Regions from separate parts of the Paenibacillus polygoni genome, predicted to be linked through region 2. Evidence: a T-box and tRNA genes for the amino acid it is inferred to sense, from the RefSeq annotation. Region 2 holds a T-box; the other holds one or more tRNA genes.
The links. A T-box is a leader RNA that pairs with one kind of tRNA and senses whether it is charged. The one in region 2 lies ahead of trpS (tryptophan--tRNA ligase), so its partner is inferred to be a tRNA-Trp.
Positions count from the first base shown of each region.

Region 1: it has a tRNA-Trp gene. The T-box ahead of trpS (tryptophan--tRNA ligase) is inferred to sense a tRNA for this amino acid. The anticodon was not compared.

Region 1 covers NZ_CP127162.1:2,583,414-2,598,703, forward strand. The annotation lists gene QPK24_RS12525 (DUF3021 family protein) at 56-484, opposite strand; gene QPK24_RS12530 (LytTR family DNA-binding domain-containing protein) at 497-943, opposite strand; gene QPK24_RS12535 (hypothetical protein) at 1,209-2,081, opposite strand; gene QPK24_RS12540 (DUF2071 domain-containing protein) at 2,820-3,134, shown strand; one part of gene QPK24_RS12545 (IS3 family transposase) at 3,160-4,049, opposite strand; one part of gene QPK24_RS12545 (IS3 family transposase) at 4,049-4,310, opposite strand; partial or broken gene QPK24_RS12550 (DUF2071 domain-containing protein) at 4,411-4,863, shown strand; gene QPK24_RS12555 (ABC transporter permease) at 5,151-6,284, opposite strand; gene QPK24_RS12560 (ABC transporter permease) at 6,281-7,414, opposite strand; gene QPK24_RS12565 (ABC transporter ATP-binding protein) at 7,435-8,367, opposite strand; tRNA gene QPK24_RS12570 (tRNA-Gly) at 9,740-9,810, opposite strand; tRNA gene QPK24_RS12575 (tRNA-Pro) at 9,820-9,893, opposite strand; tRNA gene QPK24_RS12580 (tRNA-Leu) at 9,903-9,982, opposite strand; tRNA gene QPK24_RS12585 (tRNA-Arg) at 9,996-10,072, opposite strand; tRNA gene QPK24_RS12590 (tRNA-Leu) at 10,162-10,242, opposite strand; tRNA gene QPK24_RS12595 (tRNA-Lys) at 10,251-10,326, opposite strand; tRNA gene QPK24_RS12600 (tRNA-Gln) at 10,338-10,412, opposite strand; tRNA gene QPK24_RS12605 (tRNA-His) at 10,433-10,505, opposite strand; tRNA gene QPK24_RS12610 (tRNA-Trp) at 10,537-10,610, opposite strand; tRNA gene QPK24_RS12615 (tRNA-Tyr) at 10,617-10,702, opposite strand; tRNA gene QPK24_RS12620 (tRNA-Thr) at 10,712-10,787, opposite strand; tRNA gene QPK24_RS12625 (tRNA-Val) at 10,875-10,950, opposite strand; tRNA gene QPK24_RS12630 (tRNA-Glu) at 10,959-11,030, opposite strand; tRNA gene QPK24_RS12635 (tRNA-Asn) at 11,033-11,108, opposite strand; tRNA gene QPK24_RS12640 (tRNA-Ala) at 11,113-11,188, opposite strand; rRNA gene rrf (5S ribosomal RNA) at 11,239-11,355, opposite strand; gene QPK24_RS12650 (copper amine oxidase N-terminal domain-containing protein) at 11,972-12,505, shown strand; gene QPK24_RS12655 (cytosine deaminase) at 13,036-14,304, opposite strand; gene codB (cytosine permease) at 14,273-15,290, opposite strand, start outside.
Region 2 covers NZ_CP127162.1:4,193,482-4,208,771, forward strand. The annotation lists gene QPK24_RS20030 (transglutaminase domain-containing protein) at 1-188, opposite strand, end outside; gene QPK24_RS20035 (hypothetical protein) at 225-659, opposite strand; gene QPK24_RS20040 (MFS transporter) at 841-1,992, shown strand; gene QPK24_RS20045 (toprim domain-containing protein) at 2,167-2,523, shown strand; gene QPK24_RS20050 (SCO family protein) at 2,573-3,184, opposite strand; gene cyoE (heme o synthase) at 3,407-4,339, opposite strand; gene QPK24_RS20060 (metal-dependent hydrolase) at 4,654-5,643, shown strand; gene QPK24_RS20065 (IS1182 family transposase) at 5,771-7,129, shown strand; gene QPK24_RS20070 (alpha/beta-type small acid-soluble spore protein) at 7,368-7,586, opposite strand; gene QPK24_RS20075 (hypothetical protein) at 7,708-7,890, shown strand; gene trpS (tryptophan--tRNA ligase) at 7,894-8,874, opposite strand; T-box leader at 8,943-9,188, opposite strand; gene QPK24_RS20085 (aldose 1-epimerase) at 9,375-10,352, shown strand; gene QPK24_RS20090 (alpha/beta-type small acid-soluble spore protein) at 10,585-10,800, shown strand; gene QPK24_RS20095 (O-methyltransferase) at 10,899-11,303, opposite strand; gene QPK24_RS20100 (M3 family oligoendopeptidase) at 11,513-13,309, opposite strand; gene QPK24_RS20105 (YycC family protein) at 13,470-13,664, shown strand; gene QPK24_RS20110 (hypothetical protein) at 13,661-13,897, shown strand; gene QPK24_RS20115 (globin domain-containing protein) at 13,939-14,319, opposite strand; gene ylbJ (sporulation integral membrane protein YlbJ) at 14,764-15,290, shown strand, end outside.

The sequences.
Region 1 (15,290 bases), 1.6 Mb from region 2:
AGTGTATTCTTACACTGCGAATAGGAATTAATTTAGGTGCGTTTATGTATATCTTCTAGATCTCTTTTTTAAATGAATTTAGTCTTTCATTGATCTTTTGAGCTTCCTTTTTGTCACTTTTATATGACAGTATGCGAACGATAGCATATACTGCGGCAATTTCTAAAGCCAATAATACAATGTCAAATGTACTGTATACAAGATTCAATATAACACTCAGAGTAATTAAGAATGCTTCCAGAAAAAGAAAATGGAAAATCACACGGAGACGCATTTTATTTTCGCTAATCGCATGCGGTGTATATAAAATGATTCCAGTCAAAGCACCTAGTAAAGAGAAAGCTATAATTGTAAAAATCGTCTTTAATTCGAAATATGCATTTGGAGCATAAATTTGTCGCAGGATCGTGATGATTATCATGATGGAGCCGAATATAGTTAGGAAGTCTCTGATCATTTCTTTAATGAGCTCGGAATACTTCATATAGGTCCCCTTTTATAATCCAAGGATGTGTTTAAGCATGGGCACATACTGCCGTGATATCACTACCTTCTCCCCATTGTCCAATAATGCTTGGAAACGGCCGCTAATCGATGGGTGAATACTGGAAATCTTCGTTACATTTAGAATGGTAGATTTGGAAGCGCGAAAACAATGTTTCCCTTTGCAAAGTTCTTCTAGTTCATAAAGCTTTTGTTTTACTTCATGGATGTTGTCCCTACAATACGCAAACACTTTTCCGTCAACAGCTTCAAAATAATAAATATCACTAACTTTGATCCGGCTGATTTTATCCTCATAATAACCGAGTATAACATGAGTTTCGGTTTTTATTTTATTAACGAGCGCATGTATTTCTTCATCAGCTTGGTGACACCTAATGAGAATCTCTTCCTCTTCTGTATATTCTATTAGTTCAACTGAAATTTTGATGAATATCACCCTCGGGAACTGGAGTTATAACGTTAATCATTCAACGAAACGCCCCTTAACTTCTTAGTCAACAAGTTTATTATTATGAAAAAAAGAGACAATCGATTTGGTACTGCAGGTCAAATCACCTTATGTGGGCAAAGAAGTTGTAAGAAGGCCAATTGAACGAACTTGGCCCTTTTCATCTGAGGTGCTTACGAGTTTGAAATAAATCTAAAGGAGTTAGATGAATATTTGTTATTTTCAATATATCACAAAATGCAAAAGAGAGAGATTACCAAGAAGATAGTTCTGTACGTTTCCAGTTATTTTCGGCTACACAAACATATACATGGTCATCATCCCACGCCATCTGTCCCTGGCTACAGGCGCTACTAGACGATGCAGGAGTATACTTCTCGCGAATACGCAGTTTGTCCCCATTTATATCGAGCTTAGTGTCAGGATCATTCGTGCCAATCCCAATGTTACCATTAGTGCGTTGTATGCTGAGCGGGGAATCAACTACTTTACCATGATCGTCATAACGGATAAACTGCAGGTTGGATCCCGTATTATCGCCCGATTCTTGTGAACTATCTGCCCGCATGACCCATCTTGGTGTCGTCTCATTCTCCTTACCGGATACACTTAACTCAATATCTCTATTCGAACCTTTTTCCCCAGCTACTCGCAATACTCCGCTCATCACATTGAAGTTAGATGAATGAGTACGAATCTCGCTTATATCCGTATCGAATGGAATTTCCAATCGGGTGAACAGTTGGTTGGCATATTGGCCAGTCGGTGACATTGTCGTCTCGAACGAGATATGTTTATGATCGTGTTGCTCAGGATTGTTTGCCTTATCATGGGAAATAATTGCTGTCTTGTTCTTGCCAGCTTCGTCCACCCAGACTATTGCAGGCTTAGCTCTTTCTGCCGTCCATTGCAGCCGGATTAGGTCTGATTGATGGCCTTCCTGCTCAATCCATTTCTTATCCGTGGATAAATTTAGCCGATCATTGTGCGGAATCATAATGTCGTTACCATTTTGCACGGCTTGTCCAAGTGTTGTCTTTCCTCCCTGACTCTGCTCCGCACACCCTGCACCAAGCAAACAAACGCCCCCTAATATAACGGTTACTGCCAATTTCTTTAATTTCATTTCGTATGTTCCTCCAATGATCGATATGAATTGAGTTCATTTCGTATTTGTGTAAAAAAGACCTTGTCTGATCGTAGTACATACACCACGCTGCGTACACCCATTTCATCAAATTTCCCGGAAAAATGATTCTTTTTGTCTATAAAATTCTCGCTAAAAATTGTCGATGCCCTTAACTATAGGACTCACTTTCATATGAATTTCTTCAATAAAAATGGGAGTAATAATCAAATCAGTCATAGGACTAACGTCAGAATTTCGTAATCAGCTGGAGTCATTTTGACCCACGATAAACCTGTTCCTACTTTCTAAAAGCGTTTTGGATTTGCTCAGTCTGTAACCTTTAAAGAAGTTAGTTCATCCATTTATTTTAACTCGCTCAATGAGGATTCTAGCGAACAGCAACACAAAAAGCCGCGTATTATGTGATTCATAAGTCAATTAACATTTAATTTAATTCTTTTTTTCTTTTTTCTACTTTTTAGATTGGATGAAAACAATCCGCATGATTAAAGCACTATATATACTTGTTGCAGAATGAAGTGTTTTTCGCATTTTATATTTAGTATTCCTTCTATAGTTAATACTTGTTCTGACTGGGTTAATTATCATAGATGATATTCTGGCTGCTGCAAAAGCTGTTAGGTATGTTTCACCATCATCATTAAAATATAAATTATAAGAGCACCCTTTTTTTAGATTGAGGAAGCACTTCTGTTTTAGAAAGGAGTAATGAAAATGAATCCCAAAGAAATTTTATCTCACACAAAGCATCGGCCGTTTCCGATTCCAGAAGGGCCATGGCTGATGAAACAGGGATGGAATGATTTGTTATGCGCCCATTGGCCGGTACATACTGAAGATCTGCTCCCCCTCATTCCCCGCGGTCTGGAATTAGAACTTTGGGAAGGTAGACCATGGATTAGTTTAATCCCATTTCGCTTGTCTCCTTTACGCGTTCGCGGGGTACCTCCTCTTCCCTTTGTTAGTGATTTTCTTGAACTAAACGTTCGTACGTATGTGACTCGAAATGGTCATAGCCCCGTCAAGTAGACATTAAAAAAAGAGGATTTTCCATTTACGCGGCGACTTTTTCCCGGAATTCGATTGGGGAGAGGTCGCCGAGTTTGTTTTGGAAACGTTCCTTATTGTAAAATGAAATATACTCCGTAATTTGGCTTCTTGCTTGTTCCAGATTATTAGGCTTTTCCAAATACAGCTTTTCCGTCTTTAAGTGGGAAAAGAACGACTCGATACAAGCATTGTCATAGCAGTTTCCACGTCGGGAATGACTCCCTGTCAACTGCTTCTCTTCAAGCAACTTAGCATAGCTTTTCGAGGTATACTGAAACCCTTGGTCCGAATGGAGCAAAGAGGGTCCATCTTTTAGTTGCTGCACAGTGTCCATAACGAGTTTTAGGTCATTGCGCTCGGAGAGTTCCCAGGCTACTATTTCGTTGTTATATAAATCCATTACAGCCGAGAGATAAGCAAATTCATGCCCAATCCGGACATATGTAATATCTGTCACAAGCTTCTGCACAGGAGCAGTCGCAGAGAATTCCCGATTTAAGACATTAGGGAACAAGGCCGATGGTTTGCGGCCACAAAACGGACGTTTCTTGCGAATAACAGAACGAATCTGAAGTTCTCTCATTAAGCGACGGACCTTCTTGTGATTCACAACGAAGCCTTCTTTTCCTAAAGCAGTACGCATTCGCTTGTAACCGAAATACGGACGAATTCGATGAATGCTCAAGATGTGTGCCTTTAGATCTGCATCACGATTTGCTCGTTTCTCTCGATGAACTAAATTCTTCTTCCATTTATAGTAGCCTGCACGTGATATTTCAGCGATTCTACATAGCCAAACTACGGGAGCCACTTTGCTTATTTCTCGAATGGACTGGCACCGGGCTTCGAAATCCAGCTTCCCTCCCCGTGCAAGTTTGGATTTAGCTTTTTTAGATATTCTACCTGCGCTTTCAGATATGCATTTTCTTCTTCCGCACTACTAAAATGCTTCTTCGCCCAACGTCCCCGGTAATCCTCAAACCCCTCACCATTTTGGCATTTACGAACCCATGTGATAATCTGGCTCTCACTTTTGATTCCAAACTTCTCCATGATTCGACTGTACGTCCACCCTTCTTCTACTCGCAAACGGACAGCCTCTTTCTTCGTTTCTTCACTATATCGATTAAAAGTTTGACCTTTCTTCGCTGACATAACAAAAATCCCCTCCGGTTTTCCAGTGTTTGAGTTCATTGTAACATGTTCTCTTTTTTCACTGTCTACCATGAGGGGATAATACCAAAAGGGCAAACCGGGTATTTTCTTTTTTAATTTGGAAGCTTCCAGCAAACTTGCTGTAGCCGGAGCGCGTACGGCAGCTCACCTTCCGTACCATCATGCACAAATGTCTATTCGTTACGGTAATCAAGAATCAATTCATTATGAAAGTGTTCGTAAACATCAACTTGCAGGTGATGTAGCATTTCAAGGTACGTATAAACCTTTGAACGATGAGGTTGCCCATGCTAATCCCGGTTCACTTATTCATTGGTTAACTGAACGTTACTGCTTGTATACGGTAAGTTCGAGCGGAGAGATCCTAGTTGGTGATATTCATCATTTGCCATGGCCGATTCAAGAAGCGGAACTTCAAATAGATACGAATACGATGACGAATTATCATGGGATTGAGCTGGCCGCTCCTCCTTCAGTAGTGACCTATTCAAAACGACTTGAAGTTTTATTCTGGGCTCTAAAAAAATGCTAATCACGATTAGTTTCACAACATAAGGCTCTGTTTATAACATAAGCAGCTTAATCCATTATCCTTTTTTTAACATTAAAATATAGTTTATACTTTTCACCAATACAAAAACCCTTCAAGCTAACACCCTATTATTAAACAGGGGAGCATTACTTGAAGGGTTTTGATTTGTTACACATTCTAAGAATAGAGTAGTAATTGAAGTGAATTGAAGTGAATTGAAGTGAATCACAATGTCTATTTCGAGTGTCACTTCCAGTAAGTTTTACATAACATAGGATTATGTAAACTCATCTCACCTTTTCTGACTTAATTGTAAACGACACGATCAATAACAAAGCAGAGAAGCCAATTAAGTACGACAGTTCAAGAATGGCACCGTTTAAACCTTTTCCATACAACACCGTTTCCCCTGCTTGTAAAAACCAAGTTGTCGGCACAAAATCGCCGATTCGCTGCATAAAGTCTGGCATGATTTCTCTCGGCCAAAAACATCCACCAAGCATCAGCATCGGGATATTGACTAATGCCGTTAGCGAGCTCACCATCAGTGCACTTTTTGCAAATCTGCTGATTGTAACGCCAATGGCTACGCAAGCAAGAGCAAACGCAAGACAAACTGTCATGACTTCCAGTTGTTGAACCAGTGTTGATCCATAGGATATATCGAATATTTTCGGTAACAAACTGATTAATACGACAACCTGAATCGTTGAAACTAGGAAGCTTGCTATCATATGTTGTGAAAAATAACGAGAGCGTGTCAGCGGTGTTGCGGTGATCCGATCATAAACTCCAGTTAGCTTATCCTCCAGGATTAAGCTTGTGGAGAAGGTAATCAAGAATAGCATACCAAATGCAATATAACCTAGGGACATTACCGCCGTGTTTATGTCTTTTTCAGATTTTTCAGAAGTTCCAGTAGAGAAGCTCTTATATTCTGCAGCGAATGCATTCTTCTTATAAGCTTCCATCCCCTTATAGAAGGCATCTTCATTCCCGTTGGCAGCTGCCGCAATTTGTTTTGCTGAAGATATATAACTCGATACGTATACTTGAACGGGTCTCGCCACATTAGAAGCCTCAAGGGCATAGCTCAGAGCAGATACATCTTTTCCTTCAAGCATCTCCGCAGTGAACCCCGCTGGAAAGGTAAAAGTACTGTCTAATTTTTTGTTTACAATCAAGCCCTTTACATCATCACCAGGAGTCAGTAATGTTACATTGTATTTCTCCTGCATATCCGATATAAGATCCACTATGAATGGGGTTGAATCCTGGTCCAGTATGCCTACATTATATTTTGTATCTTTGGTTACCGTCGAAATCAAAAACATATTTAGCAGGATCGGAAGCACAAGCATAAATAAGATGTTTATTGGTTTCCGAAAGATCCGTTTGATGCTGTTAAATAAGATCGTCATGCTCTCTTCCTCCTTGAAACCACAATGCTGATTACCGCAAATAACAACGTGATAGCCAACATCTGTCCAATGTTTACAAAAGCAGAACCTAGCTCGTCGTTATATACAACGTTGAATATCGCTGATTTTGCATAGTAGCTTGGGGAAATTGCTGCGATAGCTCCAAAATCAATAATAATAAACCCGCCGATAAGAAAAGTGGATATAAGAGTTACAATATTGGCAAGGGTGTCAGCCTTTACGGAATCCTTTAAGATAATGGTCAATAGGCCACCAAGTGTCGTGGTTAATAACGAGAACACAAACACGATCAATACGATGACACCCAAGTTATTTCCCCAATCGACGTCATATACATACTTGGTAAACAGGATAATTACCATGCCCTGTAAGAAGGTAACTAAGGAAAGACCGATCGTTTTACCTAGATACTGTTCGAAAGGTTTAATCGGTGCTAGCTTGAGCCGATCACCCAGTGTACCCAAATAGTCCTCTCCCATTCCTGCAGCGCCATATTCCTGCCCACGCATTAGATACATCAGCAGCATTGCAATCGCATAATATCCCATGGCTGTAGCCGATTTAGAATCAGTTAGAGGTACTTCCTTCAGGCTAGTATCCGAATTCACTTGATCCATTTGCGAATTGCCTGACATGGTGGCGACTACCCCTACGGTATTCAGCCCATTAATCAGACTATCCACGACATTCCGTACCACCGTTGTATCAACACCGGAAGATTTGGCCAGATATACTTCCACTGTTTTACTTGATCCATCGGCTTCCCCTTGGCTTGAGAATCCTTCAGGAATATAGATAAACGCATCTGCCTCTTCCTTATTTAGAAACTCTCGTCCCTCATCAAGAGAAAATACGGGATCGAACTCCGCCAGTGAGCTAATATCTTCCGCACCGGTCATAGAGCTAATGAACATTTCTCCAAGTGGACCAGAATCTTCATTGCTATAAATGACCCTTACTTTTTCCAAAGAGGTAACATTAAATTGGTCTTTAAACGCAGTACCTAATATTAAAATAATTAACAAAAAACTGAGTAATCTAATGAAAATCGGTTTAGGGTCAATCAAGATCCGTTTTGCCGAATAAAAAATTTGAGTGAGTATATTCATCGTTTCATCACCGTCCCGGATTAGTCTCTCAGTTTTTTACCAGTCAACTGCAAGAATACCGTCTCCAGATTCGGTTTTTCCAGTGTCATGGACTTAATTTTAAATTCTTTTCGGATCAGATTTTCCATTATCCCCGTAAGAAACCGTTCCTCTTTTTCCAAGTGAATATCGAGCACTCCATTTATGTTGTTGCAGGCGGTGACACCTTCCAATTCTTTAATCAATGAAATGGCTGCGTCCGTATTCGATGCAAGCTCTAGACTTAAGCGAGTTCCCGTTGAAATGGAATCAATCAGCTCATCTATACTTCCGAGTGCAATCACTTTTCCAAAATCCATAATAGCGACTCGCTCGCAGATGGCCTCGATCTCTTCCATGTAATGTGTAGTATAGATGATGGTCATCCCATTTTGATTCATAATTTTAATCGATTCCAAAATATTATTCCTTGATTGGGGATCTACTCCAACCGTAGGTTCATCCATAAAAAGAATACGCGGCTTATGTACAATCGCACAAGCGATGTTCAGACGTCTTTTCATACCACCCGAAAATGTCTTTGCTATACCTTTTCTTCTGTCCCATAATCCAGTAAACTCAAGTGCTTCCTGTACGGATGTATGCAGCTCTTTGCCTCGAAGACCATATAACTTCCCCCAATATGTTACATTATCAATGGCGCTTAAGGTTTCGAAAAAAGCTAAGTCCTGCGGTACATAGCCAACCGACTGTTTAATTTCTTTTGCATGCTTGGAAAAATCCTTACCAAACATTTTCACTGTTCCATTGTTTATTTTTAACAAGCCCAGCAATGTGTTCATCGTTGTTGATTTGCCTGCGCCGTTGGGTCCGAGCAGTCCAAATATCTCACCTTCCTGGATACTGAGATTAACCCCGTCTACAGCTGTGTAATCTTTGTATCTTTTGACCAGACCCGTTACTTCTATGATCATCTTCATTCCTCCTCAAACATTTGATTATGTGATTAGATATCTGTAGCGATAAACAACAAGCGCGAGTGCCTCATGAATCATTGATGGGGACACTCGCGCACTTACGATTTCCATATGAATTTTTTAAATCCATCATAAGAAATCTAAAAAATTCCGTTTTCGTCTTATATTATGTGGCTATCCTTAAAATCCTTTTTGAATAATTGTTCATGCTGTTGCATTATAACACAAGAATATACAGTAAATAGTACTCAATGTTGATTCACACAAAAAACCTAATCCCCGCACTGTAATACGAAGAAAAGGTGACTTAGTTCCACATGATTTGATACCGTTGCCCGGTAAGAATATATCAAAATCACAATTAAATTTTTCTGAAATTTGATGTATTCAATTTTTTTAAACACCTATTTATCCCACATTTTAATCATTTCTACAATGTCATTAAATGTATTCTCAGCCTCTAAAGTAGAATGTAACTCAATAGCTAAAATTCTAATATTCATCCTAATCGTACACGTCCTTCTGTTTACGGGTACTGTCCATATATTTTCCACTAAAAAAGAAGTCTTTTACTTACGCCCTTTATTCGCTATGTTGCCTCACTCGCTCGGACAGAAATCTGTAATGTTCTATTCTTGTTAGATTTAGATTTATCGCAGTACACTAGGATATATTTCTTGGGTTATAAATAAATAGTAAGGTGTAAGATAATAAATCTTTACATCCGTACTAGTTTAAAATATTTGCTATTTTAAACTTATAGAGAGGTGTATTTGGTGGATATGTTCGAAGTATGTAAGTATGTTTATTATTATCTATTGTGAAATATTCATATAGTGTGTTTTTCATGTCATCGTATAAAAAGAACCCCAAGCCTATTAAATCCATTCTGAGGCTTGGGGTTTAAGGAATAGGGAAGAGTAAAAAAATGACTTATTGTACTATACGATCACTTTAAATAGAAGTCGATTTTCACTTCACTGTACTTTTTTAATTTCGAATACCATGGTTTACTTCTATCTTGACGCTGTATGTAAGAAGTAATTCAGTAAAAACAGGTCTATGTTCATTTGGATCTTCCATAGCAGTCACTTCTTCAATGAATTTATCTATTTCAGCTTCCTCGCTTTTAGGTGTGTATCGATATCTAGCCTGGAAAAGGAAAACCCGAGTAGATCATTACTTACGCTTCTGTAAAATCAGATAAATCAGGACTACTAGTAAAATGAACTACATTCTATTGATAGACATCAACTAACATCCGAGTGCAGTTCATAGCGGGTAATTTTTGTTTTGCGCGTGTCACACACTCATCTGACTAAATCCATAATAAAAACCCCTACGCTTTCGCAAAGAGGTTTATTCATGAAGCGGGTGATGGGAATCGAACCCACGCTATCAGCTTGGAAGGCTGAAGTTCTACCATTGAACTACACCCGCGTATAAATATCGGGATGACACGATTTGAACATGCGACCCCCTGGTCCCAAACCAGGTGCTCTACCAAGCTGAGCTACATCCCGATTTATAAATGCCGGTGAAGGGACTCGAACCCCCACGGTTTCCCTCACGATTTTGAGTCGCGCGCGTCTGCCAATTCCGCCACACCGGCTTGTTAAAAAAAATGGCGCGCCCTGAGAGATTCGAACTCCCGGCCTTTTGATTCGTAGTCAAACGCTCTATCCAGCTGAGCTAAGGGCGCAAAAAATATAAAAGCAGACAACGGAAATCAGCGGCTCTTGCCTTGGCAAGGCAAAAGTCTACCGCTGACCCATGTCCGCAATGAAAGGATGCGCGTGAAGGGACTCGAACCCCCACGTCAAAGACGCTAGATCCTAAGTCTAGTGCGTCTGCCAATTCCGCCACACGCGCATATATCATGGTGAGCCATGAAGGACTCGAACCTTCGACACCCTGATTAAAAGTCAGGTGCTCTACCAACTGAGCTAATGGCTCGTACTAAAAAATGGCTGGGGATATAGGATTTGAACCTATGCATGACGGAGTCAAAGTCCGTTGCCTTACCGCTTGGCTAATCCCCAACAGCGATAAGTTGTACAAGGGCGATCGATGGGACTTGAACCCACGAATGCCGGAGCCACAATCCGGTGCGTTAACCCCTTCGCCACGACCGCCATATATCATTATTCTATACAATTAGAAAATTGGCAGGGGCAGCAGGAATTGAACCCACACCAACGGTTTTGGAGACCGTTGTTCTACCTTTAAACTATGCCCCTAAAAACTGGTGGAGGATGATGGATTCGAACCACCGAACCCGTAAGGGAGCAGATTTACAGTCTGATGCGTTTGGCCACTTCGCTAATCCTCCATATGAAACTGGTGCCGGCGAGAGGACTTGAACCCCCAACCTACTGATTACAAGTCAGTTGCTCTACCAGTTGAGCTACACCGGCTAATTAATACGATTATACCATACACCCCATATTGGGAGCTAGAATAAATTTGATGAATTCACAGGATTTCGTCCTGCTTCAATTGTATGGTGGAGATTGAGGGGATCGAACCCCCGACCCTCTGCTTGTAAGGCAGATGCTCTCCCAGCTGAGCTAAATCTCCATATCAAATGACCCGTAGGGGATTCGAACCCCTGTTACCTCCGTGAAAGGGAGGTGTCTTAACCCCTTGACCAACGGGCCGCTGGCTCCCCGAACAGGACTCGAACCTGTGACAACTCGATTAACAGTCGAGTGCTCTACCAACTGAGCTATCAGGGAATAGTGGTGGAGCCAAGCGGGATCGAACCGCTGACCTCCTGCTTGCAAGGCAGGCGCTCTCCCAGCTGAGCTATGGCCCCTCATCGTTAAAATAAATGATTCAGTAAAAATATAACCTAAAAGGTTAACTGCTTGGCGGCGTCCTACTCTCCCAGGACCCTGCGGTCCAAGTACCATTGGCGCTGGAGGGCTTAACGGTCGTGTTCGGGATGGGTACGTGTGGAACCCCTCCGCTATCGCCACCAAACAATGATTTTTGCGCTGTGATATCTTCAGTGAACACTCACCAGCAAAATATCAGACCTTAGAAAGGACATTCAGCTTAAAATCTGTCAGAAAATCCTTACCGGATTTATAATTTATCATATTTCAAAAACATATTCAACTAGTAATAAAAACCATCGATCAATAAATTAAATATCTTTAATTACTGCATCATATGCACATTGTAAATGTCTCTTTCTTAAGAGGACATAAATAATATATCATATTGAATAGAGCTATTCTAATAGTAAATCACCCCTTTTATTCATGAGAAATAGGGTATCGCACCCTCCAAATCATCACTGTCCTCATTGATCATCTTTCATTTATCATCTCACTTAAAAATAGTCTCATATTTTAATATCAACTTTCAAAAGATAACTATATAGAATGATAAACAATATTTCTAATGTAGAAGTTTTTCGTATAGTGAAACCAAATAATGTAACTACAATCAAATTTATAACGTCTTTCATTATATACATTTACAAATGGAGGCGATAAAAATAAAGAAGAAACTATTCATCTCACTTTTTGTGGTTGTTTTTTCTCTTAGCATAATGGTTGGTTTAGCTTTTGCTAAGGTGAACATTAGGATCGTGGTTAACGGTCAACAAGTTAATTCAGATGTAGCTCCTCAGATCGTCAATAACCGAGTAATGGTGCCTATAAGTATGGTAGCAGAGGCATTAGATGCGAATGTAGGTTGGAACCAAAAGAATCAAACGGTAACTATCAATGACAAATCGATACCTTCTCAGGAAGATATATGGAAACAAGATCTTGATTTCATTGGTAGTGGTTGGGCAAGTCTTAAAAACATTATTGGAACATTTATGATTGGTTACGATGAAAGAGATGATGCATTAATTAAATCAGTATCAGTGGAAGGTTATGATAAGTTACCTATAGGTGGAATGTACCCAGCGATTATGGACTATAAAATTGTTGATGCACAGGAATTAACTCATTCCTTAAAAGTTAGAGTGAAAGTTATTCTATATGAAGATATTTTAAAAGGAGAAATATGGGATTTTGTAATAACTAAACGGAAAATTGAAACTATGAAAAAAGTAGACTTTTTCAACGTCGATGAATATACAGTTTTCCCAGGTCTTTCGTATTCAAAATAAGTCCTTTTATTTACCCAAATGATCGACTATGTAATTCTCTCTTCTTAGTTGTAAGAAAGGTTGTGGAAAGTTGAACAGTAAATTTTTATCGAGTTTTTTATTAAGTTTTGTTTATGTAATCGTTTTTTATTTTGGTGCATATGGCTTGATGTTACTCGGTATGATCGATGATGGTTTCTTTATATTAAATCATGTATTTGTTGGTTTTTATCAATGGCTTTACTTGGTACCACTTATCATTTACCAAAAAAAGAAAAACAGAGTATTTACAGGTTACCTTATAGGCGGATTATGTCTCACTTGTTTAAACATCGCGTTGATTGTATGGATATTTTTAGACCCCTCAAAATTCTTTTAAGTTAGCCATTAAAAAATGACATAGCAGATAATATAAATTTATTATTACAAAAAACCCCCTCATGTATGCAGGAAGAGTTCGCGGTATACGTTCTCTTTTCACCCTGTATACAATGCGGGGGTTTAAAGTTAATGAAGCAAGCAATGCTTGATGCATCGCTTGCTTCATTTAATTATTTATTGAAAGTGACTTTTTCCAAACCATTCTCAAGAATGATTGACGTGTCCCTAGGTTTTGTTTCGGCAATTTTGCGGCCGCCTCTGAAAGAATAAAGCACTGCAGCTTGTTTACGGATCGCCTCATATTCATTCTCTGCTTCAAGAACGATGAAGTTCGCTGGTTTACCTTCTTCAATACCGTACATATCTTCAATATGCAGGGTTCTTGCACTATTTTTCGTAATAAGATCAATTGAATTCACGATTTGATCGTAACCAAGCAGCTGAGAAGCATGGATACCCATGTGCAGTACTTGAAGCATGTTGCCTGTACCAAGCGGATACCATGGATCAAAGATATCATCGTGTCCGAAGCACACATTAAGCCCGGCTTCTTGCAGCTCTTTGACGCGAGTCAGCCCTCTTCTTTTCGGATACGTGTCGAAACGTCCTTGCAAGTGGATGTTGACCAGCGGATTGGATACGAAATTCAGGTCCGCCATCTTAAGAAGTCTGAACAATTTATAAGTGTAAGCATCATTATAAGATCCCATTGCCGTCGTGTGGCTTGCTGTTGTCCGGGAACCTAAGCCGCGTTCGTAAGCTTCTTTAGCTACAACTTCTAAGAAACGGGATTGTTCGTCATCAATTTCATCGCAGTGAATATCGATAAGACGGTCATATTTTTCAGCAAGGTCAAATGCAACCTTCATTGAATCCACGCCATATTCTCTCGTAAATTCGAAATGAGGGATACCGCCGACCACGTCAACGCCCATCTTCAGCGCCTCTTCCATTAGTTCCACGCCGTTCGGGTAGGAGTGAATACCTTCCTGTGGGAATGCAACAAGCTGAATGTCAACATAGGGTGCCATTTCTTCTTTCACTTCGAGCATTGCTTTAACAGCGGTGAGACTTGGATCGGTCACGTCTACATGTGTCCGTACATGCTGAATACCTTGTGCGACCTGCCATTTTAGTGCTGTTTTGGAACGTGTTTTAACGTCTTCATGTGTCAGGAATGCCTTACGTTCAGACCAACGCTGAATCCCTTCAAACAATGTCCCGCTCAAATTCCATTCCGGCTCGCCTGCTGTTAACGTTGTATCCAGATGAATATGAGGTTCAATGAATGGCGGCAGCACAAGTGCACCGCTCACGTCAAGAACTTCCTCATTCGTTGTCGTGTCCAAAGATTGTGTGATTTGCCCAAACTTCCCGTCTTTCACGACAATATTCCATAATCCTTCTTTACCCCGCAATTTTGCGTTCTGTATAATCATTTAAATTCCCCATTTCTTTGGATTCTTTCGCAGGAACGACCAGCATTAAAACGATGTAAGCTGCTGCCGTACCGATTAGTGCGTTTAGTGGTGTAATTCCTGGGGCCAGCTGAGCAAAGGCTACACCGATTGCCCATGCAACCATCGCTACCCAGTTTACATTTTTGAATGTCATTTCGGCAAATGGCTTATAGTTTCTACGCTTCACAACAAAGTAGTCTGCAATAATGATGGCCCCGATCGAAGGAATCGCTGCGCCGAGCACATTCAGGAAACCAACAAAGTTGTTATACATCCACATAGCAAATACGGTACCCACGATGCCGTTAACAATAACGAAGAACTTTTTCGAAATTTTAGTGATATTTGCAAAACCCAGCCCGGAAGCGTATAGGGCGTTATCGTTCGTCGTCCAGATATTCAGTCCCAAAACGATGATCGCTGGAAGGATCAACCCCTGCAGGAACATAACCTCCGAGATATCTGACAGGTTATAAGCCATTGCGCCGACTGCTCCGAACAAGAACATAAGTGAGTTACCTAAGAAGAAAGAAATAACTGTCGCAGTCACTGCTTGTTTAGATGTTTGAGAAAAACGCGCAAAGTCTGGCGTCAACGTACCGCCGCTAATGAATGATCCAATACAAATCGTTAGTGCCGCTGCCACGGTAATCGACTCTGTCGGCATGTAATCTAACAAGCCTTGAAAACCGCCCAGCGTGTCTACTCCTTCAAATACAGAGTAACCGCCAAGAATGGCAATAGCGGGAACCGCAATATATCCAAGAATAACGAGTGACTTGATACCGAAAATAGCTGTTGCTGTCATTGCTAAACCAAATATGAAAATTAAAAGATACACGTTCCAATCCATCGCTTTAGCGACGGGTACAGCGAACATCGCCACACCAACACCGAACCATCCTACCTGTGTAAATCCAAGCAAGAACGAAGGCAGGTATGAACCTTTCCCACCAAACGAATAT
Region 2 (15,290 bases):
GAGAGAAAAAAAGCACCAGCTAAACCAATGACGGTAAACATGCCTTCCGTAACCAGGTTTACCAGCGCTCCAGCTGAGCGTGAAGCTCCTCTTGCAAATCCTTGTATCAGAGATACCAGGAGTATGACCAATAGAACAAGCGTGACCGCATTTCCATTCAATAGGCTGTCAATCCATGATTCGAACATGCTATCACCCCTGTTTTACCTAAACATTTATCTTTCTTAGTTCTGTGCAGTTTCCATGTACTGTTTCACTGCGGCATTATGAATACTCCACTCCCCCACAGATACACCGCGCAGACTTACTTTCACTTTGTCTTTCCCTTGCTCTCCTGTCACTTCCACATTGGGACTCGTAATGGTGAACGTTTCATCTTCGTGAAGGACATAGGTTGCTTGCTTCGCTTCATTCTCCATCAGTTCTTGTGCTTCTGTTTTCACCGTTTCCATAGTAGACGAACTTACATCCGTAACTACATCTTTGATCTGATCTAAAGAAACACCGCTGTATATAATCAGTGCGGCCACAATTACGAGAACGATAGCCCACTTGAGTACCGTCTTAAGCACATTAATGACGATAAACAACAATATCAAAGCAACAATAATAACCAGCCAATTTTGCTGAACGAACTCTTTCCATATTTCTAAATCCATTATGATCATCCACCTCCCGAACTCCATTGATATGAGTTCCCGAATATTATACATGATTACCTTTACTGCTGTCAGCTAAGCACGCGTTTACGCAAAAATACGGTATAAGACTGTCCCATTAGGCGTACAAGTATATCATACGATGTTCTAGCTACATATTGAAATGGGAGGTGCTGTTTCCTTGAAAACGGCCATATGGCTTTATTTATTTCTTTTTTTAGCCTTCTTCGATTTACATGCTCAGTATCCGATTCTTACGCCTTTTGCAATTTCATTAGGCGCAGCTCCCACCTTTATTGGTTGGATGATGGGCATTTATTCCTTAACCCATCTACCGGGAAATCTGATTGCAGGCACGAAAATCGATAAGTATGGAAGCAAGCGTTATATCATTTTCAGTCTAACGACCGCTGGAATTCTATTGTTGCTTCAAGCCTATGTTGATACCCCGTGGCAACTGCTTATTTTACGGGCCCTCAGCGGATTTGTTCTTGCCTTTCTCTCTCCTGCCTGTATGACTCTGCTTGCTCAGTTGTCGTCTGATCCAACTACGCAAGGAAAGTATATGTCAGGACATGGTGTGGTCCATACACTGGCTTCTGTGGTCTCTCCCGCAGCGGGCGCCTTCATTGTTGCAGGTATTGGATTCTCTGGAACTTTTCAGATTCTTGGAATTTTACTGGTCATCACGGGTCTTATGGCGTTCTTCACCATACCTGCCGTGAAGGAAGCCAGTACGCAGAGCATCAAAGTGCTGCCTCCTATGGAAGGCCGTTTTCTTCCGATATCTTGGCGTTATTTTGTTTTACCGCTAGTTATTGCATGCTCTCAAGGCGTTCTTTTCTTTGAACTCCCTCTAAGAGGCAGTGGATCAGCTTCGATTTTATCAACAGGCCTGCTATTCTCCATCATCAGTTTAGGAGCACTCACTACACTTAGTATGTTGTTCCTCAATCGTTATTCGACAAAGCTTCGCCTTGCCGCAGGCGTATTACTGATGGCAATCAGCTTCTTTCTGCTCGCTTCTGTACCTGAAATGCCATTGTGGCTTGTCCTCTATGTTCTTGGTACATCCAAAGGAATCATATTCCCGGCACTAGCGACCATGTTTGTGCAGTTAAGCGGCGGAGCCAGGCTTGGGCGGATTTTCTCCATTCAATCCATTGCGACTTCATTAGGTTCTTTTGTAGGTCCTATTGCAGCCGGGCAGATTCGAATGGAGATTTCGCCCTACTTCCTAGCTTTCCTCGTCCTCATGATTGGCCTGTTATTCTTACCTTTTTCAAAACAGGTACGTACTGCCGCACTTAACCCGGAACCAAAACACATCTAATAAATAAGACTCTAGGCAAACGAGCGGCGGCTAGTTTGTCTACAATCTGAGATCAGTCCAACCATGGACTGATCTTTTTTGCATGAAATCTTTACTTTGCGATAAAATAGAACATAAACATTTCCCGGGGAATTTCGAGTCCATATGCGAATAAAACAAGAGGTGAAGCATACGATGCCGATTCATGTCATTGTCGAAGGCAAAAATGATCGCAGCAAACTCCGTCGGTTGTTACAACCTGAGATTTCTATTTTGTGCACGTATGGAACACTGAACAGTATGAAGCTGGAAAAACTTCGCAAACAGATTAAATATGATGAAGTTTATTTGTTTATGGATAATGACAGCTCTGGAAAACGCATTCGAGGTGAACTCAGAGATACCTTCCCGGATGCAGAACATATTTATACAAGACGAGGTTATGCTGGGGTGGAAGGTACGCCTGATGAGTATCTTATTGCCCAGTTAGAAAAAGCAGGACTTGATGAATACATTATCTATCCTGACTTCACCAGCCATTTTGATAAGTAAAAAAAGCTGTTCCTTTAATGGACACAGCTTTCTTACTACATTGATAAACTTATTCACTCACTATATTCCTAACATCTCTTGCAATGATCTCCGGCGCAGCTTCCTCTGTATTAGAGGCGTTATAGATTTTGCGGATATTGTTATCCGGATCTACTAATGCAATAAGATTAGCATGTACAAAATTATCCACACTATTTCCTTCAATGAGAATTTTAAATGATTCTCTTGCTAACTGCTTTGTCTCTTCTGCATCTCCTCTTAGGAAATACCATCCAGAATAATCTGCTTTGAACCGATCTGCAAATGCTTTGATGGTTTCTCTCGTATCCACTTCCGGATCAAATGATATGGAAACAAAGGAAGCTTTCTTGCCAAACGTTTCATCTTCTTTCAGCAGTTCCTGAACCTGAGACAGGCTGAAGGTCGTCACTGGGCATACATCAGGGCAACTTGTAAAATAGAAATAAAACAGACGTGTCTTCCCTTCCGTATCCTCTAGAGAAACTGTGCTTCCATCTACATTCTCCATTGAAAAAGTTTCTACTTTTCCTAACTTTGGATACTCTTCTTTTCCAAAATCGAGCGCATTATAAATGAGATAACCAGCCATAACTGCTGCGATCAATAGTAAAATCCAAGTCCATATGTACTTTTTAAAAATCAAGAAGATCCGCTCCTTCTTCCATAAATGGTTATTCCTGATGAATGCACCCAAAGGTATTATAAATTCAATCCAAGTATGTAACAATTTTGAAGTTATAGAGTAAAAAAAGGAGGAGGCCATCCGGTTTGGAGCGGGTCTCCCTTTTTATTTCATGATTAATGTAAAGTTCCTTGGTGTAATAAAAATAGATATCGTTTTTGAAACATCGTCTGTTTCTGCTTATTTATGAACCGTATCTAGAATCATAAGAAGGAAACTGATCGTTAGGTAGTTAATGGAGAAGAAAAACATTTTTTTGGCCCAGGCATCAGTATCTTTTGCTTTGAAACCTTGGAAGCCGTAAAATAACCATATGATTGATAGGATTAGTGAAACAATCATAAACACAAAACCTGTGTAATTGTACACATACATGAGAATGGGAACAGGAACCAGAAGGATTAAATAAGGAATCATTTGAATTTTTGTACGTTCGATCCCTTTGACCACAGGAAGAAGCGGATATCCTGCAGCACGGTAATCTTCTACCCTGCGAATCGCCAGTGCCCAGAAATGTGGTGGCTGCCATAGAAACAACAAAGCAAACAATAGCAGAGCGCCAAGATCAAGTGTTCCTGCTGCAGCTACATATCCGATAACGGGTGGTACCGCACCGGAGAATCCGCCTATGGATGTACTCCATGTAGATGAACGCTTAAGCCATAAAGTATAAATAATGACGTAAATGAACATCCCAAATATACCTAGGACGCCTGCAAGCCAGCCGGAATAGGTAAACAAAACAATAAGTCCCAGAATTCCTAAACTGACCGCATAAGTAAGCACTACCTTCGGGCTGAGTTTCCCAGTGGGTAGTGCGCGATTACGAGTTCGTTCCATTTTTTTATCTAATTCACGATCAAAATAATTATTGAACACACAGGAAGAGGCCATTACGAGCATTGTTCCAATCATGGTAATAATCATTCTTAAATAATCAACATCCCATTGAGATCCAAGCCAAAAACCACCAAATGCTGCGACCAGGTTTGTTCTCAGGATGCCCGGCTTTGTCAAAACTACAAAATCTTTCCATGTTGCAGATTCTTGCGGTGGCGTAGGCCGTGCAGGAATAGCTGCTGTATCGGAAGATGCCTGATATCTATTATTCACGCTTGTAAATCCTCCTTACGATAACGTCTTATTGGAGAAAAAATTATTGCCTCCGATATAAATTTTATCATAACAAGTAAGGAAAGTCTTTGACAAAGATCACTCAATTATGAATAGGCTATGACAAATTTCCTATTTGTGAGGTAAGTTATTGGAATATCATATCCCTTTATGTCAAAATACGACCATTCTATCTTTTTTTACTTGAATAGAGATCTTCTAAGCAGGGAATTAAATAATTAAATATCTTCAGATTACAAAATAACAAATTTCCTAGAATTTATGATTCGATTACCAAAAAGGAGAGTACCTACATGGATACAGCTACACATTTTGTTATGGGCTTTGGTCTTGCTGGCCTAAGCTTCGTTGACCCTGTCGTGGCCTCAAATCCAGAACTGGCTGTTGCCGTCATGGTCGGCACTGCTGCAGGATCACAAGCTCCCGATCTGGATACCGTTCTTCGAATTAAAAAAAACAATGCTTCCTATATAAGGAATCATCGTGGAATAACGCATTCAATCCCCTTTCTATTTATATGGACAGCGCTGATTACCGCCGTTATTTCTTTGTTATTCCGAGACGTACCGATCCTTCATGTTGCCTTATGGACCGGAATAGCCGTATGTGTTCACGTATTCACCGACGTATTTAATACATACGGAACACAAGCTATGCGTCCTTTTACAGAGAAATGGATTTCGTGGAACATCATTCATATTTTTGATCCGGTTCTCTTTACAACCCATGTGATCGCCATTCTATTATGGTTCTTTGGGATTGTCGATCCTGCACCGACTTTTATTGTCTTATATTCATTCTTGGCTCTTTATTACATCTGGCGTACCCTGGTTCATTATTCCAAAACAAAACAAATAAGAAAGATGGATACCTCATCAGAACCTGAAGATAAGTATTATGTTATCCCTACGATTCATTTAAATCGCTGGCATGTGGTCAAGGCTCACAAAGACGGCAGCTACGAAATCGGGAAATTAGATGGACATCTCCTCGTTTGGAGTAAGCACGCTGTTTCCTCAGACCATCCTGCTGTTGAGATTTCTAAATCTCACCCAGACATTCAGGCATTTCTTTATTTTACTTCTTTTGCGGTTGCTGAAGTGGAAGAATTAAGTTTTGGTTATTTTGTTCGATGGGGCGATGTAAGGTATCGGCATCGTAAACAGTACCCCTTTGTTGCTTGTATGGTCATGGACAGAAATTATGAACCGATCAGCACTTATGTAGGTTGGCTTAGTGAGGATAAGATGGAGAAAAAATTGTCCCTTGGCTCTCACACCTAAATATCAAAAAGAGAAACGGCCTCCCCCGGAGGTCGTTTCAGACTGTAGACAAACTAGCTTAAACTAGTTTGCCTGCAGTCTTTTTTATTTTACAATAGAAGCAACTATTTTATTTGAGGTGACAATCTTGCTAACGAAACAATCCTCCACTCAACGTGACCAACTTGAAATGGTTGCTCTAGATCAACTCGTTCCAGAAGATCATTTGGTTCGCAAAATCGAATCGGCGATCGACTTTTCTTTCATCTACGACTTGGTTCAGGATCATTATTCGGAAATTGGACGACCTAGCATCGATCCGGTCATCTTAATTAAATTACCTCTTATTCAATATACCTTTGGTATTCGTTCCATGCGAAAAACGATCGAAGAAGTTCAAACCAACATGGCGTATCGTTGGTTTCTGGGCTATGGATTTTATGATAAAGTTCCGCATTTCTCTACCTTTGGAAAGAACTACGAACGTCGTTTTAAAGATACAGATCTATTCGAACAGATTTTCTACCGTATTTTGCGGACTGCAGCTGAGAAACATTTACTCAGCGCGGAGCATGTTTTCATCGATTCTACACACGTAAAAGCGAGTGCGAATAAACGGAAATTCGAAAAGAAGGTTGTACGCAAAGAAACAAGAGCATATCAACGCAAACTGGAAGAGGAAATTAACCAAGATCGGGACGACCATGATAAAAAGCCGTTTCCTCCGGACTCTTTTAAAAAAGAAGAAGAAAAGGAAATTAAACAAAGCACTACAGATCCCGATAGCGGCTACTATGTCAAAGATGAACGGACCAAACAATTTGCTTATTCGTTTCACGCAGCAGTAGACCGAAACGGATTTGTACTCGGTAACATCGTCACTCCCGGAAATGAACATGACAGCCACTTGCTTGCACCCCTCGTAGAAATGGTAAAAGAAAAGATTGGGAAACCTGTAGCAGTGGCAGCCGATGCTGCCTACAAAACACCTTGGATTAGCAAATATTTGTTGGAGCAAGGGGTTACTCCGGCGCTGCCTTATACACGTCCGCGTTCTCAAAAAGAAGGTTTTCGAAAAGATGACTACGTGTATGATGAATATTTTGACGCCTATTTATGTCCTGCTAACGTGGTATTACCTTACTCGACCACCAATAAAGAGGGGTACCGAGAATACAAATCTCCAAAAGAAATTTGTAAATCGTGTCATTATTTATCCATGTGTACAGGGAGCAAGAACCACCAAAAAGTAGTGACGCGACATGTATGGCAAAACCACTTAGAAGAAGTAGAGCATCTAAGACACCACCAGCATGTAAAACAAATCTATGCAAAACGAAAAGAAACGGTGGAACGGGTATTTGCAGATGCAAAAGAAAAGCATGGCATGCGATGGACAACCCTGCGAGGGCTAAAAAAATTGTCCATGCAGGCGATGCTTACGTTTGCTGCCATGAATTTGAAGAAAATCGCCAGATGGTCGTGGAACAGACCAATTCCAGCGTAAATCAGGCGGGTTTCCACCTGATTTATTCATGAAAAGAAGTAGAAATGACAAAAGGCACTCAGAATGAATACATTCCGAATGCCTTTTGTCTACAATCTGAAACGGCCTCCCCCGGAGGTCGTTTTTTATGCTTGACGTAATATACCGCTTTCATGCAAAATCAGCTACATAGGCAACATAAAAAGCTTGGACGGTAGATATACCGCCCAAGCTCACTATTTTGATTGTTAAATTACATCTATTTGCTTTGACCGGACAATTGCTGTTCAGCGATTTGTACCAGACGTTTTGTGATATATCCCCCGAGTGAACCTGTTTCGCGGGAAGTGTAGTTACCGTAGTAACCATCCGACGGAATTGTTACGCCCAGTTCTTGAGCAGCTTCCATTTTCAGTTGTTGAAGTGCAGCGTTCGCTTGTGGAACTACCAAATTGTTAGAACGAGATCCTGATGCCATGTGTGTAATCTCCTTTCGCTTCGCGCGTAATATGTGCTGTTGCAAGCTTGCAAGATTATTATGGCTCTCTCTCGAAAAGCTATACTTCTTTTTAAAAATATTTTTCTGGAGGTACGTTCACATGAGTAAAGGTCTGTCTCTTTGGTTTGCCGCTTCTTCTATTATATTACTTATCGTCACTGCGGTTTCACTTAGCCATTCCTTATGGTTAGCTCTACTTTTTAGTATATTGGCTATCGGTAATATTGGCTGGGGATTCGTCATCAAAGCAAAAAGGAATCGGGCTGAGTTAAACCAGTCTTAAAATTTAGACAACAAAACCCATCCGTTTTTTCACTTCTGTCAGATTGGCAGCAGCGATCTCTCTTGCTCGCTCAGCAGATTCATTTAGAATGCGCATGAGTTCATCAGACTCACGAATTTCACGGAATCTCTCTTGCATCGGTTCAATAACAGAAACCACCACTTCTGCAAGTTCTTTTTTGAAAGCCCCATACATTTGTCCTTCGTACTGTTTTTCGATCTCTTGCAGAGAGAGTCCAGAGCATTCGCTGTAAATACTCATTAAATTACTGATCTCCGGTTTGTTTGCAGGATCGAATCGAACGGTACTGTCCGAATCCGTTGTTGCACGGCTGATTTTTTTACGAATGTCTTTAGGTGTATCCAAAAGCGAGATATAGCTTCCTGGATTTGGGTTACTCTTACTCATTTTTTTAGATGCATCATCCAGTGACATAATCCGTGCTCCGACTTCTGGTGTATAGATCTCAGGAATCGTAAAGAATTCTCCATAACGACGGTTAAATCGCTGAGCAAGGTCTCTTGTCAGTTCCATGTGCTGTTTTTGGTCATCTCCAACCGGTACGAGATCTGCGTTATAGAGCAAAATATCTGCTGCCATCAAAGAAGGATATACAAAAAGTCCTGCACCTACGGATTCTTTGCCTGCTGATTTATCTTTAAATTGCGTCATCCGTTCAAGTTCACCCATCGCTGTCAGCGTGGTCAGCATCCATCCGAGTTCTGCGTGCTGAGGTACATGAGATTGCAAGAACACATTCGCTTTTTTCGGATCGATTCCAGCTGCCAAGTATAACGCAGCAACGTCTTTAGATTGTTCGTAGAGCGCAGCAGGGTCTTGTGAAACCGTAATGGCGTGCAAGTCTACAACTACAAAATTACAATGATATTCGTCTTGTAACTTAACGAAATTCTTCATTGCCCCAATATAATTCCCTAGCGTTAGCTTTCCACTAGGTTGAATACCCGAGAATACCGTTTTCATTTTCTATTCCTCCTACAATTCATATCCTTCAAGAATATAACAAAATACAAAAAGGCCCCACATCCCGTGAAAGGGACGTGAGACCGTGGTGCCACCCTAATTCGCTGCTTATTTAAACATAAAAACACGCATAAGCAACCTTATCTTCCTTAACGCGGATTAGTCGTCCTGACCTACTAAAGAAGCATCGCTTCTCGTTAAGCCGGGCTCTCCAGGGTCCATTCAGTCAAAGTCAGCAACACCGATTCGCATCAACCATCGGCTTTCTGCAAGTTGCCATCACTAAGCTTACTTATCCCTATCAACGATTATAAATTATATACTTGCTTTATCATAATCATGATAAAGTTCTAATGTCAACATGAAATATGAGAAGCAAAAAATACATAAATTTCATTTGTGAATCTTAGGTGCCTTTTTACTACCGATACAATTATCTGTTATGATAGACTTACGTGTAAGATGTTTAAGATCTTTCGTGGGAAAAGGAGCAAAAAAAGATGAAACAAGTGACCAAAGGGCTTTGGAACGGCTATGACACCTATATTTTGCACAGTCGTGATCTTGAAGTCACCCTGCTACCCCGCCTCGGTAACAACATTATATCCATTTATGATCGTATTCAAAACCGGGAAGTCGTTCGTAAACCTGACGAACAGGATCTCGCTTTTTATCTTCAGAAACCTTACCATTTTGGTGTTCCGATGCTGATCCCCCCGGGGCGTATCCACCTGGGTCACTTTGAATATGAAGGCCAAGAGTATCAATTTGCTCAAAATTCCGTAAATAATAACCATATTCATGGACTTCATCGTACACAGCCTTGGTGCGTCAGTGACATAGAAGAAGATGACGATGGATGCACCGTAACAACGGAGTGGAAGACAAGTGAAGATGAACTATGGATGAAGCATTTTCCTGTTCCTATGACATTCTCAATGACCTTTAGACTGCAAGGTTCTACTCTGACACAACAACTTCGAGTTACCCATCAAGGTGATCATGCAGCACCGTTTGGTATGGGATATCACACTTGGTTTATGCTTGATGGAGAACCACATCGTTGGAATATTAAACTTCCGGTAAATGGAATATATTCGCTTAATGATGATTTACTGCCAACAGGCGATTTAGAGGATTTAGGTTCTCTTGCCAGCCTGCCTTATGGAATAAATCTCGAAGGACAGAATTTAGATACCATATTTAGGTCTAATCGTGAACAAGACACTGCTTATCTAACGCGTAATGATGGTTACGCCATTAAATATACAGCGAATAAGGATTCTTTTTTACATTGGGTGCTATTTACCAAAGGGGAAAGCAGCGATTATTTGTGTATTGAACCTTATACTTGGTTGCCCGATGCTCCAAATATGGAGAGAGATGCAGACTTCACAGGAATCATACATATGGAGCCAGGTCAGACCATTGAACTCTTAACACAGATTGAGATTGTTCAGCCTCCTGATTCAGAATAATAAAAAGCATATTTTACAAACAGACAGCTGATTGAGCTGTCTGTTTGTGTTATATACCCTCAATCTTCTAATCAAACCCTTAAGACTGATATTAAGCTAATTGATTTTACCTCAGGAATTCCCCCCCGAAGTATCTTCTTTATTTCCACTTGTTACCTGATACTTTTTTGAGTATATTTTCTCTTCCTTAAACCATACTAATCTCACAAAGCACAAAAGGAGGTGACAACACATGGCATCAGGATCTCGTTCTAATAATTTGGTAGTGCCACAAGCGAATGCTGCGCTTCAACAACTGAAATTGGAAGCAGCACAAGAGCTGGGCGTAACAATTCCTGCAGATGGTTACTACGGTAACTATACTTCCCGTGAGACTGGATCTCTCGGAGGTTATATCACAAAACGTCTGGTACAAATCGCTGAACAGCAATTGTCTGGTCGTCAATAATGTCGTTATTTTCTCATAAATCTAGCTAGGTTCCATGCGAGGAATCTAAGCGGGTTAAACAGGGCGGTCTTCTCTTATAAGAGAGGGCCGCTTTGTTATTATGATGGACCTATTTGAATGTCTGTGTATGTAGTACGCGGGTAGCGAATCATTAAACTAGCCAAATTATAATTGGACTCTAAAGTTGAATCTACAACAATCATGTTATTTCTAACGGCAAAATCATAAGTAATTTCTCCATGTGTCCAGTGCTTTTTTAACTTTAGTGATTCCAAGGCCATAAGACGGAAAGAGGACCGCTGTGGTTCTGTAAGTCCTTTTGGAGAATTATCCATCACTTTCTTCATAGGTACCGGATAATGCCTAATTCCGAATTTACCTATTACATTATTTCGAATTTGTACAAAAACGATTCCTGAATCAAGACCTGCAAGTTCCTCATCAAGTGCTCTAAAGACAATATCCAATTGTCTAGGTAGAGAAAGTTGATCAAGTGAGATCATATACACCATCCTCTTATACTTTTAGCCTATATAAATATAGGGCCTGTGACTCAGTATATGTCAAATTTTTCTAATTTACAACAATTTTATGCAAAAATTATTGGTTTTTTTATTATATAATCATATTTCGACAAACTTCTGGCAAAAATCAATAACTTTTATGAAAAAAAGACCTCAGCATCGCTGCTAAGGTCCTGTTTATTTGAAGTCTATTGCAGGTTTTCAGTCATATGAAGGAACTGCTCAATATCAGCGATACATAAGTCAGCAGCTCCCTGCCAGAAGTCAGGTTTTGTTACATCCGTATCTAAATGTTTTTCAGCAAGTTCCTCTACGGTCATCCGGCCAGTATCCCGCAATAAATTGTCATATTTCTCGGCAAATGCGGCTCCTTCTTTTTGTGCCTGTGCATAAATCCCGGTACTAAACATGAATCCAAATGTATAAGGGAAATTATAGAAAGGGACTCCTGTAATATAAAAATGCAGCTTCGATGCCCAGAATGTAGGATGATAGGAACCAAGAGAATCACAGAATGCTTCACGCTGCGCCTCCTCCATTAGTTCAGACAAATCAGATGCACTAAGAAGACCCTCTTTACGTTTCTCATAGAAACGTGTCTCAAAAAGGAACCGGGCATGAATATTCATAAAGAATGCAACGGTATTTTGAATTTTTTCTTCCAGTAAAGCAAGCTTCTCTTTTTCATCTGCTTCTTGGATCAATGCATCTGCTACAATCAGCTCTGCAAAAGTAGAAGCCGTTTCTGCAACGTTCATAGCGTAGCTTTGATTCAAGATCTCCATATCATCCATTACATGCTGGTGATAACCATGTCCGAGCTCATGCGCTAGTGTAGACACATTAGAGGCGGTGCCTGCATACGTCATAAAAATACGCGTTTCCTTGCTTACCGGAAGTGATGTGCAGAACCCTCCTGGACGTTTACCTGGGCGATCCTCTGCCTCAATCCAATGTTTATCAAAGGCCATCTGTGCAAAGTCAGCCATGCGAGGGCTAAATTTACGGAACTGAGACACAATACTCTCTGCTGCTGCATCATAAGTAATCGTTCCCGTAGATTCACCTATCGGTGCAGATACATCAGCCCAGGATAACTGCTCAACGCCGAGAAGCTTTGCTTTGCGTTCCAGATATTTTACAAGAGCTGGTTTCGCGCGCGTGATCACATCCCACATTGCATCAAGAGTCTCAGCAGACATTCGGTTAATTGCAAGTGGTTCTTTGAGAACGGAATCCCATCCTCTTCTCTCATAAAGTTTCAAACGGAAACCGCCGAGATGGTTTAGGGTATCAGCACAGTAGTCTGCTGCCTCACTCCACGCTTTTTCCCAATTCACCAGCATCGTTTCACGCACTTTGCGATCAGGGTGCTGTAATTTGTTCGCCGCTTGTCCCGCCGACAAGTATGTTGTTTCCCCATTCTCTTCATAAGGAACCCGCACTTTACTTACGATGGTGTCATAGAAATCTCCCCAACCGTGATATCCGTCCACTGCGAGATCAAGTGCTAAGCTTTCCAGTTCTGGTGCCATTTTTTCTTTTGCTTCTTGGCGGCTCTCATTCATAACAAAAGAGATGGGCGTGATCTCAGGGCGCTTCATCCACCCTGTCCATACTTCATCATCTGTTTGCTGAAGCAAACTGTCAAACCTAGTCTTAACACTCGCTAACTTAGCATGCAGGGAAGCAATTCTGCCCGTAAGTTGTACCGCTTTTTTATCGTCTTGATTCTCTGCACCAAGGCAGGATACAAAGGCAGAGCCTTCTGACAATCGTGCAATAATATCTTGAAGCTGATCAATTATTCCATCATAAACATATGTATCTTCCACGGTCACAGGAACTTTTGCATCAGCCACTTGTGCGTTTAGACTTGCGATATCCTGCTCGAGTTGTTTAAGATAAACAGCAAAGGTTTCCGATGAGGAACCCCCGCTAAAAATTGTTTCCAAATCCCATGTTTGACGCAGTGTTTTACTCATACTTTTACCACCTTTTTTATTTATTTTTCAAAAAAACATCGAGAAACAGGTTTGAACAACCCCTGTTCAAGGTGTATAACTAATACTATATCAGAATTATGCTTCTATTGATTCCAGTCTTTACCTAAACTCGATATATAACATTCAGGAGGAAATATAAATGAGACCTTTACAGATTTCTGCAGAGACAGCCGTTACGTTATCGAAAAAATTAGGTGTGCCTATTGAGCATCTTATGCATATGCCGCAACATATCTTGATGCAAAAGCTGGCTGAACTAGCTAAGGAAGAATCTTCTCCAGCAGCAGAAGATGCCGATCTAAGTACAGACCAAGACAAGGATAACCATATATGATCCCATTTGAAAATACATGGCCCTATGACATTGTAATGGGTGACATTTATGTTCAGGAGTGTCCCTTCTGCTCGGCTGAGAATGTATTACTTCCGTTAAAACCGAAACAGCTTTCCTTAATACATGACGGAAAGAAACACCTGCTTGTCTTTCCGTGCTGCAAAAACCGGGTAACATTACTCGATAACGATCAGGATTATCTGCTTGCTGATCAGCGTTTAAGATCCTTATGACAGATAAAGCACCGGTGAAAACCGGTGCTTTTCTTCATCATTTAGGAGGGCGTATTAATAAAATGATAGGCCGGACCAGATAATCGCTGAATGGTGAAATCAGCAACCGTCTCCGGTATATCCATTTCTTTCAAAGCTTCATACATACAAGATAACCAAGCCTGAGCCCGCTCTTCAGTAACAGGAAAAGGTAAGTGTCTTGCTCTCATCATCGGATGCCCATTTGCATCAGAATACAGAGAGGGACCTCCGAAAAATTGACTTAAGAACATATACTGTTTCTCCATAACGGGAGTAATGTCCTCTGGAAAAAGCGGAGATAACAATTCATTTTTTTGTACTTTCGGATAAAAAGCCTCTACCAGTGCTTTTACACCCTCAGCGCCTCCCAAGTTCTCATAAAGCGTTTTGTTCGGATCCATTCCTCTCGCCTTCTTTCTCATGCTAAAGTTCATGCTCTAGTATAACAAAAAAAGACAAGAGCTCCTATCTATCTAGGACTCTTGTCTCATAACAGTTTTTCTTGCCTAAGGTATATATTTGCAGTTGATCCTTAATAACTCCGCCAGTCTTCTTCACCGGGATGGATATGCGCTGCCCGCATCACATATACAATAGCGCAGACGAGTATCCCTGCAATTACTCCCATCACGACATCACTCCATCCTTTAGATAATAGAAACCAGGCATATCAAAAGAGGACTTTAGATCTATTCACTAATTACTATTTATATTAGCATACATTTCCTTAAATTACAGTAAATTTGCAAACGCTTTCTATTTTTTTTGTCCTGTTTGTCCACCTTGGCTCATATAGTATTCATAACCAGCGAACAGCTTTTAGAAAAAGGGGCGAACCATGGCATATGAAGCGTCTAGCCTTACCACTTTTGATCACCTTTGGCCTACTCAGTATATGCATGTTAATGGCGGTCTATCCTTTATCCGTATGGGAGTCCGGCGTTCGGGGTCTTTCCATATGGTGGGAGGTCCTCTTCCCTTCTCTCTTTCCCTTTTTTGTTATATCGGAGCTGCTTCTTGGACTTGGCATCGTCCACTTCATGGGCACTCTTCTTCATCCGTTTATGAGACCCGTATTTCGAATTCCAGGAACAGGCGGTTTTGTTGCCGCAATCAGCTATGCTTCGGGATACCCTGTTGGAGCGAAACTGACAGCTAAGTTATGGGAACAAAAACAAATCACACGAGAAGAAGGAGAGCGGCTCGTTGCTTTTACTACCACATCTGACCCTATATTCCTCATCGGGGCAGTATCTGTTGGTTTTTTTCACATGCCTGCTCTGGCAGGGGTTCTAGCTATTGCTCATTATGGATCTGGACTTATTGTTGGTCTTCTCATGCGATTTCATGGTCCAAAAGATTCTTCCGAGCT